Regions from separate parts of the Streptomyces sp. SID8374 genome, predicted to be linked through region 2. Evidence: predicted binding sites of a transcription regulator. Region 2 holds the regulator's gene; the other holds the start of a gene.

Region 1 (4,411 bases), 2.3 Mb from region 2:
GGACGACTCCGGCAACCCGACGCACTCCTTCAAGGACCGTGTCGTCGCGATCGCCGTCGAGGCCGCCCGCGCCTTCGGCTTCACCACCCTGTCCTGCTCCTCCACGGGCAACCTGGCCGGTGCCGTCGGTGCCGCCGCCGCCCGCGCCGGACTGCGCTCCTGCGTCTTCATCCCGCACGACCTGGAGCAGGGCAAGGTCGTCATGGCCGCGGTGTACGGCGGTGAGCTGGTCGGCATCGAGGGCAACTACGACGACGTCAACCGCTTCTGCTCCGAGCTCATCGGCGACCCGCTCGGCGAGGGCTGGGGCTTCGTCAACGTCAACCTGCGCCCGTACTACGGCGAGGGCTCCAAGACCCTGGCGTACGAGATCTGCGAGCAGCTCGGCTGGAAGCTGCCCGACCAGATCGTCATCCCGATCGCGTCCGGCTCCCAGCTGACGAAGATCGACAAGGGGTTCCAGGAGCTGATCAAGCTCGGCCTGGTCGAGGACAGGCCGTACAAGATCTTCGGCGCCCAGGCCGAGGGCTGCTCGCCGGTCTCCGCCGCCTTCAAGGCCGGGCACGACGTCGTACGGCCCCAGAAGCCGAACACCATCGCCAAGTCCCTGGCCATCGGCAACCCGGCGGACGGCCCGTACGTCCTGGACATCGCCCGCCGCACCGGCGGCGCCGTGGAGGACGTGAACGACGAGCAGGTCGTCGACGCGATCAAGCTGCTGGCGCGCACCGAGGGCATCTTCGGCGAGACGGCGGGCGGCGTGACGCTCGGCGTGACCAAGAAGCTCATCGAGGCGGGCGTGATCGACCCGGCGCTCACCACCGTCGTCCTGAACACCGGTGACGGCCTCAAGACCCTCGACGCGGTCTCCGCGACCTCGCAGGCGACGGCCACCATCAAGCCGAGCCTGGACGCCTTCCGCGCCGCGGGCCTCGCCTCCGCCTGACGACCCACCGCACCGAGACCGAAGCAAGAAGGGCACCCACCATGAGCGTCAAGGTCCGCATCCCCACCATCCTCCGCACGTACACGGGCGGCCAGGCCGAGGTCACGGCGGAGGGCGCGAAGCTCTCCGAGGTCATCGACTCCCTGGAGAAGGACCACCCGGGCATCGCCGCCCGCGTCCTGGACGACCAGGGCAAGCTGCGCCGCTTCGTCAACGTGTACGTCAACGACGACGACGTGCGCTTCGAGGGCGGCCTCGACGCCGCCACGCCCGACGGCGCCGGCATCTCGATCATCCCGGCCGTGGCCGGCGGCTGCTGATCCGACGACCTTCAGCTGAACAACAGTTGCCCCCTCCGCTGCACAAAGCGGAGGGGGCAATTCTGCATGGTTGAGCGCGGTAGAGTTGGGGAAGCCCCCTTCGCTGCGCGTGCCGCCCGCATATGAGAATGCGCCCGGCCCCGATAAGAAGCAGCCAAAGTACGTGAACCCCTTGAGGCATAAGTGGCCTTTGCCTGGCCCGACTTGCCCGTAAATTTCAGCAATCCCGCATATTCGGGCGTTCGCCCGTGCCCAGAATTCTCGTCCGATTGACCTGTTGCAGAGGGCAGTTGGGCGGATACATTCGGCCGCGGTCGACGCGCTGCGGCGCCGCGCACCCTCTCCTGTCGGAGGGTGAGTTCCGACCCGGGGCCGCGAAGTGCGGTCCCGTGCAAGGGCCAGTTATAGGGGAGTTAGGCATGGCTCAGGGCACCGTCAAGTGGTTCAACGCGGAGAAGGGGTACGGCTTCATCGCGGTCGACGGTGGTGCGGATGTTTTCGTCCACTACAGCGCGATCCAGATGGACGGGTACCGCACCCTCGAAGAGGGTCAGCGAGTTGAATTCGAGATCTCGCAGGGCCAGAAGGGGCCCCAGGCCGACATGGTCAAGCTCGCCGTCGGCTGACGCCCGGCGCGGCCGTCCGACGTCACTACTCACGCACGTAGGGCCCGACCCCGGATCAGGGGATCGGGCCCTACGCGCGTCCCGGGACCGGATGGCCGGACCCGGCCCGGGTCATGGCGGGCCTTGGCCTGAGTCGCTTGCACTCTCGGGGGTCGAGTGCTAATCATTGGCATTAGCACTCTCCAGGTGAGAGTGACAGAAACTTGGACCGGGCCGGTGAGGCCCGCAGGCGCGGTGGGGCAAGGAACCACCACGCAGGCAGGCCGTCCGTCGCGGGCGCCTCTCGGTCCGGAGAATCCACCCCTGTCCGGGAGGACCACTTCACATGGCCAAGATCATCGCGTTCGACGAGGAGGCACGGCGCGGTCTCGAGCGCGGGATGAACCAGCTCGCCGACGCCGTCAAGGTCACCCTCGGCCCCAAGGGCCGTAACGTCGTCCTCGAGAAGAAGTGGGGCGCGCCCACGATCACCAACGATGGTGTTTCCATCGCCAAGGAGATCGAGCTCGAGGACCCGTACGAGAAGATCGGTGCGGAGCTGGTCAAGGAGGTCGCCAAGAAGACGGACGACGTCGCCGGCGACGGTACGACCACCGCCACCGTTCTCGCCCAGGCTCTCGTCCGCGAGGGTCTGCGCAACGTCGCCGCAGGCGCCAACCCGATGGCCCTCAAGCGGGGCATCGAGAAGGCCGTCGAGGCCGTCTCCGCCGCTCTGCTGGAGCAGGCCAAGGACGTGGAGACCAAGGAGCAGATCGCTTCGACCGCCTCCATCTCCGCCGCCGACACCGAGATCGGCGCCAAGATCGCCGAGGCGATGGACAAGGTCGGCAAGGAAGGCGTCATCACCGTCGAGGAGTCCCAGACCTTCGGTCTGGAGCTTGAGCTCACCGAGGGTATGCGCTTCGACAAGGGCTACATCTCGGCCTACTTCGCGACCGACATGGAGCGTATGGAGGCGTCTCTCGACGACCCGTACATCCTGATCGTCAACTCGAAGATCGCCAGCGTCAAGGACCTGATCCCGCTGCTGGAGAAGGTCATGCAGTCGGGCAAGCCCCTGCTGATCATCGCCGAGGACGTCGAGGGCGAGGCGCTCTCCACCCTGGTCGTCAACAAGATCAAGGGCACGTTCAAGTCCGTCGCCGTCAAGGCCCCGGGCTTCGGCGACCGCCGCAAGGCCATGCTCGCGGACATCGCCATCCTCACCGGTGGCACCGTGATCTCCGAGGAGGTCGGTCTCAAGCTGGAGAACGCCGGCCTGGACCTGCTCGGCCGCGCCCGCAAGGTCGTCATCACCAAGGACGAGACCACGATCGTCGACGGTGCCGGTGACAGCGAGCAGGTGCAGGGTCGCGTCAAGCAGATCCGCGCCGAGATCGAGAACTCCGACTCGGACTACGACCGCGAGAAGCTCCAGGAGCGCCTCGCGAAGCTGGCCGGCGGCGTGGCCGTCATCAAGGCCGGCGCCGCCACCGAGGTGGAGCTCAAGGAGCGCAAGCACCGCATCGAGGACGCGGTGCGCAACGCCAAGGCCGCCGTCGAGGAGGGCATCGTCGCCGGTGGTGGCGTGGCTCTGCTCCAGGCCTCGGCAGTCTTCGACAAGCTGGACCTCACGGGTGACGAGGCGACCGGCGCCAACGCCGTGAAGCTCGCGCTGGAGGCCCCGCTCAAGCAGATCGCCGTCAACGGTGGTCTCGAGGGTGGCGTCGTCGTCGAGAAGGTCCGCAACCTGCCGATCGGTCACGGCCTCAACGCCGCGTCCGGCGAGTACGTGGACATGATCGCCGAGGGCATCATCGACCCGGCGAAGGTCACGCGCTCCGCTCTGCAGAACGCCGCCTCCATCGCCGCGCTCTTCCTCACCACCGAGGCCGTCATCGCCGACAAGCCCGAGAAGGCCGGCGCGGCCACTCCGGGCGGCATGCCGGGCGGTGACATGGACTTCTGATCGGGTCCTCACGACCGGTCGAAGCTCCACGCACGTCCCACAGGGGCGGGCATCTCCTTCACGGGAGGTGCCCGCCCCTGTGGCGTGTCCGGGGTCTGCTGGGAGACTGCGGGGGAGCGGTCGGTGGGTTTCTTACGGGTACGGGGGCGGGGCGGGCATGAGCGGGAGTACGGCGGGGAGAACGGGCGGAGGACGGCTCAAGGGGGTCTCGCTCGTCCTGGGCGGGGCCGTGCTGTTCGCGGCGGGCCTGTTCATCGTGGCGACGGGCACGGGCCTTTCCGGCCTCCTCGGCATGCGGGTGGAGACCTTCGGCGACATCGACTGCCGCGACACGCGCACCAGCAAGGGGCAGACGGTCTGGCACTGCTTCGGTGCGGCGGACGGCGTCGGGCCCACCCGGATCAGCTTCGCGGACCACGACGGCCGGAACGACCCCGAGACGATCACCGCGACCCAGCTGACCGAGGGCGGGCGGTGGTTCGCGCACTCGTCGACGATCGTCGGCTACGGCATGATCCCGCTGCTGCTGGGCACCGGAGTGGCGGCCTGGGGCGGCTACCGGGTGCGTGAT
Region 2 (4,411 bases):
CCAGCAGGAAGGCGCGCGGTTCCATCGGGAAGACCCGCTGCTTGCCGAAGCGGTCCTCCAGGGTCACCGTCGGACCCTGGGCCGTCTTCTCGCAGCGGATCACCGCCCCGCAGAAACCGGTGGCGACCTCCTCCACGACCAGATCGGGTTCGGCGGGGACCTCGGGCACGGGGGCGGACCTCTTCCACGGCGGGGTCAGGTCCGGCTGATAGCTGCGCATGCGCAGACGATAATCCTCACCCCGCCCCGAACCGCTCCGCCAGCGCCGCCCGCTGCGCCCGGACGAACGCCGCGTCCACCACCGCCCCGTGCCCCGGTACGTACACCGCGCCCTCGCCGCCCAGTTCGAGCAGCCGGTCCAGGGCGGCCGGCCAGCGGGAGGGGATCGCGTCCCGGCCCGCCTGCGGGTCGCCCGACTCCTCCACCAGGTCCCCGCAGAGCACCACCGGGGGCTCGCCCTCCGTGCCCGGGACCAGCACCGCGAGGTCGTGGCCGCTGTGCCCCGGGCCCACGTTGGCGAGCAGCACCTGACGGCCGCCGCCCAGGTCGAGGGTCCACTCGCCGGTCACCTCGTGGTGCGGCACCACCAGCGTGTCCACCGACCGGTGCGCCTCCTCCTCCGCGAGACCGTGGCGCACGGCCGACCCGGTCAGCTCGTCCGCCGAGCGCCGCAGCAGGGCGGCGATGCCCACCGCCCCGTACACCTGCGCCCCGGCGAACGCCGCCGTACCCAGCACATGGTCGAAGTGCGGGTGGCTCAGTGCGATATGCGTCACCCTCCGGCCGAGCAGCGCCTCGGCCTGCCTCCGCAACTCGACGCCCTCGCGCAGGGTCGACCCGGTGTCGTACAGCAGCACGCTCTCCGCCCCGGCCACCAGCGCGACCGTGGCGTCCCAGCCCGGCAGGCGGCGCCGCCCGATACCGCGGCCCAACCGCTCCCAGCCGAAGTCTTCCCAAGAGACGTCCATGGGGCGACGCTATCGGGGCCACCTGCGCGGTCCGGCGGCGGCGTGGCCGGTCGCCCTTGCCCAGGCCCCACCCCACCCCCGTACACTGACCGGTGGGTAGCTGGCACTCATACGCACCGAGTGCCAGACGGATACCGGAAGTCAGACACCGGAGAACGACAGCTGGAGGTGTGCGCCATGCTCAGCGAACGCAGACTCGAAGTGCTGCGCGCCATCGTCCAGGACTACGTCGGCACCGAGGAGCCCGTCGGCTCCAAGGCCCTCACGGAGCGGCACCAGCTGGGCGTCTCCCCGGCCACCGTCCGCAACGACATGGCGGTGCTGGAGGACGAGGGCTTCATCGCGCAGCCGCACACGAGCGCGGGACGCATCCCCACCGACAAGGGGTACCGCCTCTTCGTCGACAAGCTCGCCGGCGTCAAGCCGCTCTCCTCGCCCGAGCGCCGCGCCATCCAGAACTTCCTCGACGGCGCGGTCGACCTGGACGACGTGGTCGGCCGGACCGTACGGCTGCTCGCGCAGCTGACCCGGCAGGTCGCGGTCGTGCAGTACCCCTCGCTGACCCGCTCCACGGTCCGGCACGTGGAGCTGCTCTCGCTGGCCCCCGCCCGGCTGATGCTGGTCCTGATCACGGACACCGGCCGGGTCGAACAGCGTATGATCGACTGCCCCGCGCCCTTCGGCGAGGCATCCCTCGCGGATCTGCGGGCCCGGCTCAACAGCCGGGTCGTCGGACGCCGCTTCGCGGATGTCCCGCGGCTGGTGCGGGAGCTGCCGGAATCCTTCGACAGCGAGGACCGGGGAACGGTCTCCACGGTCCTTTCCACCCTCCTCGAAACCCTGGTCGAGGAGACGGAGGAGCGGCTGATGATCGGCGGCACCTCCAACCTCACCCGCTTCGGGCACGACTTCCCTGTGATGATCCGGCCGGTGCTGGAAGCACTGGAGGAGCAGGTCGTCCTGCTGAAGCTGCTCGGTGAGGCCACGGACTCAGCCATGACCGTGCGGATCGGGCACGAGAACGCCCACGAGGGCCTCACGTCCACGTCCGTCGTCGCGGTCGGCTACGGTTCGGGCGACGAGGCAGTCGCCAAACTCGGCGTGGTCGGACCGACCCGCATGGACTACCCCGGAACGATGGGAGCGGTACGCGCAGTGGCACGTTACGTCGGACAGATCCTGGCGGAGTCGTAAGTGGCCACGGACTACTACGCCGTACTCGGCGTGCGCCGCGACGCATCTCAGGACGAGATCAAGAAGGCATTCCGTCGGCTCGCACGCGAGCTGCACCCGGATGTCAACCCGGATCCGAAGACCCAGGAGCGGTTCAAGGAGATCAACGCCGCTTACGAGGTGCTCTCGGACCCGCAGAAGAAGCAGGTCTACGACCTCGGCGGCGACCCGCTCTCCGCCAACGGCGGGGGCGGCGGCGCGGGCGGTTTCGGAGCCGGCGGCTTCGGCAACTTCTCCGACATCATGGACGCGTTCTTCGGAACGGCCTCGCAGCGCGGGCCCCGCTCGCGCACCCGGCGCGGCCAGGACGCCATGATCCGCCTGGAGATCGACCTCGCCGAGGCGGCCTTCGGCACCACCAAGGACATCCAGGTCGACACGGCGGTCGTCTGCAACACGTGCAGCGGCGAGGGCGCGGCCCCCGGCACCTCCGCCCAGACCTGCGACATGTGCCGCGGCCGTGGCGAGGTCTCGCAGGTCACCCGGTCCTTCCTGGGCCAGGTCATGACCTCGCGGCCCTGCCCGCAGTGCCAGGGCTTCGGTACGGTCGTGCCGACGCCGTGCCCGGAGTGCGCCGGTGACGGCCGTATCCGCTCGCGCCGCACGCTCACCGTCAAGATCCCGGCGGGCGTCGACAACGGCACCCGCATCCAGCTCGCCGGTGAGGGCGAGGTCGGCCCCGGCGGCGGCCCGCCCGGCGACCTGTACGTCGAGATCCACGAGCTGCCGCACGCCGTCTTCCAGCGGCGCGGCGACGACCTGCACTGCACCGTCACCATCCCGATGACGGCGGCCGCCCTCGGGACGAAGTGTCCGCTGGAGACCCTGGACGGCGTCGAGGAGATCGACATCCGGCCCGGCACCCAGTCCGGCCAGTCCGTCCCCCTGCACGGGCGGGGCATCACCCACCTGCGCGGCGGCGGCCGGGGCGACCTCATCGTGCACGTCGAGGTCATGACCCCCTCCAAACTCGACGCGGAGCAGGAGCGGCTCCTGCGGGAGCTCTCCAAGCTGCGCGGCGAGGAGCGGCCCCTGGGTCAGTTTCAGCCAGGTCAGCAGGGCCTCTTCTCCCGGCTGAAGGACGCCTTCAACGGCCGCTGAACCCTTTTCCGCCTTTCACCGCACCGCCCACCGGTTACCCGCCGGTGGGCGGTGCGGCGTTCTGCGGGAGATCCGGTCACGCCGGACGCTGGCTGATTCGGCCCTGTGCGGCGGACGTGGCACGATGCGGTCATGTCCTCCGCGTTGACCGATCTCTGCCGGTATCCGATCGTGCAGGCCCCCATGGCGGGCGGCGCTTCCGGACCTCAGCTCGCCGCGGCCGTCGCCGAGGCGGGCGGGCTCGGGTTCCTCGCCGCCGGGTACAAGACGGCGGACGGCATGTACAACGAGATCAAACAGCTGCGCCGGCTCACCGGCGGCCCCTTCGGCGTCAACCTCTTCATGCCGCAGCCCGCCCTCGGCGACCCCAGCGCCGTCGAGGTCTACCGCCACCAGCTGGCCGGTGAGGCCGCCTGGTACGAGACCCCGCTCGGCGACCCCGACAGCAGCGGCGACGACGGGTACGAGGCGAAGGTCGCCATCCTGCTGGAGGACCCCGTCCCGGTGGTCTCCTTCACCTTCGGCTGTCCCACCCGCGACACGCTGGACGCCTTCGCCAAGGCGGGGACGTACACCATCGTGACGGTCACCTCCGCCGAGGAGGCCCAGGGCGCCCAGTGGGCGGGCGCCGACGCCGTCTGCGTCCAGGGCGTCGAGGCGGGCGGCCACCAGTCCACCCATCGCGACGACCCGCAGGCCGACCACACCGGCACCGGGCTGCTCACCCTCGTCACCCAGGTCCGCGAGACGGTGCAGATCCCCATCGTCGCCACCGGCGGTCTGATGCGCGGCTCCCAGATCGCCGCCGTCCTCGCGGCGGGCGCGGACGCCGCCCAGCTCGGCACCGCCTTCCTGATCTGCCCCGAGTCCGGCGCCCACCTGCTCCACAAGCAGGCCCTGACCAACCCGCTCTTCGTCCGCACCGAGCTGACCCGCGCCTTCTCCGGGCGGCCCGCGCGCGGACTGGTCAACCGGTTCATCCGCGAACACGGCCCGTACGCCCCCGCCGCCTACCCCCAGGTCCACTACCTGACCACCGGGCTGCGCCAGGCCGCGGCGAAGGCGGGGGATGCCCAGGGCATGGCCCTGTGGGCGGGGCAGGGCCACCG

Evidence for each region. Region 2 encodes HrcA, which represses chaperone genes, less so after heat shock. Its sites were predicted from a motif close to TTNGCACTCNGNNNNNCNGAGTGCNAA; they were not measured.
Region 1: the regulator HrcA is predicted to act here: its motif matches at 2,029-2,055, upstream of groL (chaperonin GroEL).

What each region holds. Positions count from the first base shown of each region.
Region 1 covers NZ_WWGH01000001.1:4,331,715-4,336,125, forward strand. Annotated here, with positions in the region: gene thrC (threonine synthase) at 1-946, shown strand, start outside; gene GTY67_RS19200 (MoaD/ThiS family protein) at 988-1,266, shown strand; gene GTY67_RS19205 (cold-shock protein) at 1,686-1,892, shown strand; gene groL (chaperonin GroEL) at 2,218-3,840, shown strand; gene GTY67_RS19215 (hypothetical protein) at 3,998-4,411, shown strand, end outside.
Region 2 covers NZ_WWGH01000001.1:2,059,415-2,063,825, reverse strand. Annotated here, with positions in the region: gene GTY67_RS09290 (DUF3097 domain-containing protein) at 1-220, opposite strand, end outside; gene GTY67_RS09285 (MBL fold metallo-hydrolase) at 237-968, opposite strand; gene hrcA (heat-inducible transcriptional repressor HrcA) at 1,146-2,162, shown strand; gene dnaJ (molecular chaperone DnaJ) at 2,163-3,302, shown strand; gene GTY67_RS09270 (nitronate monooxygenase) at 3,435-4,411, shown strand, end outside.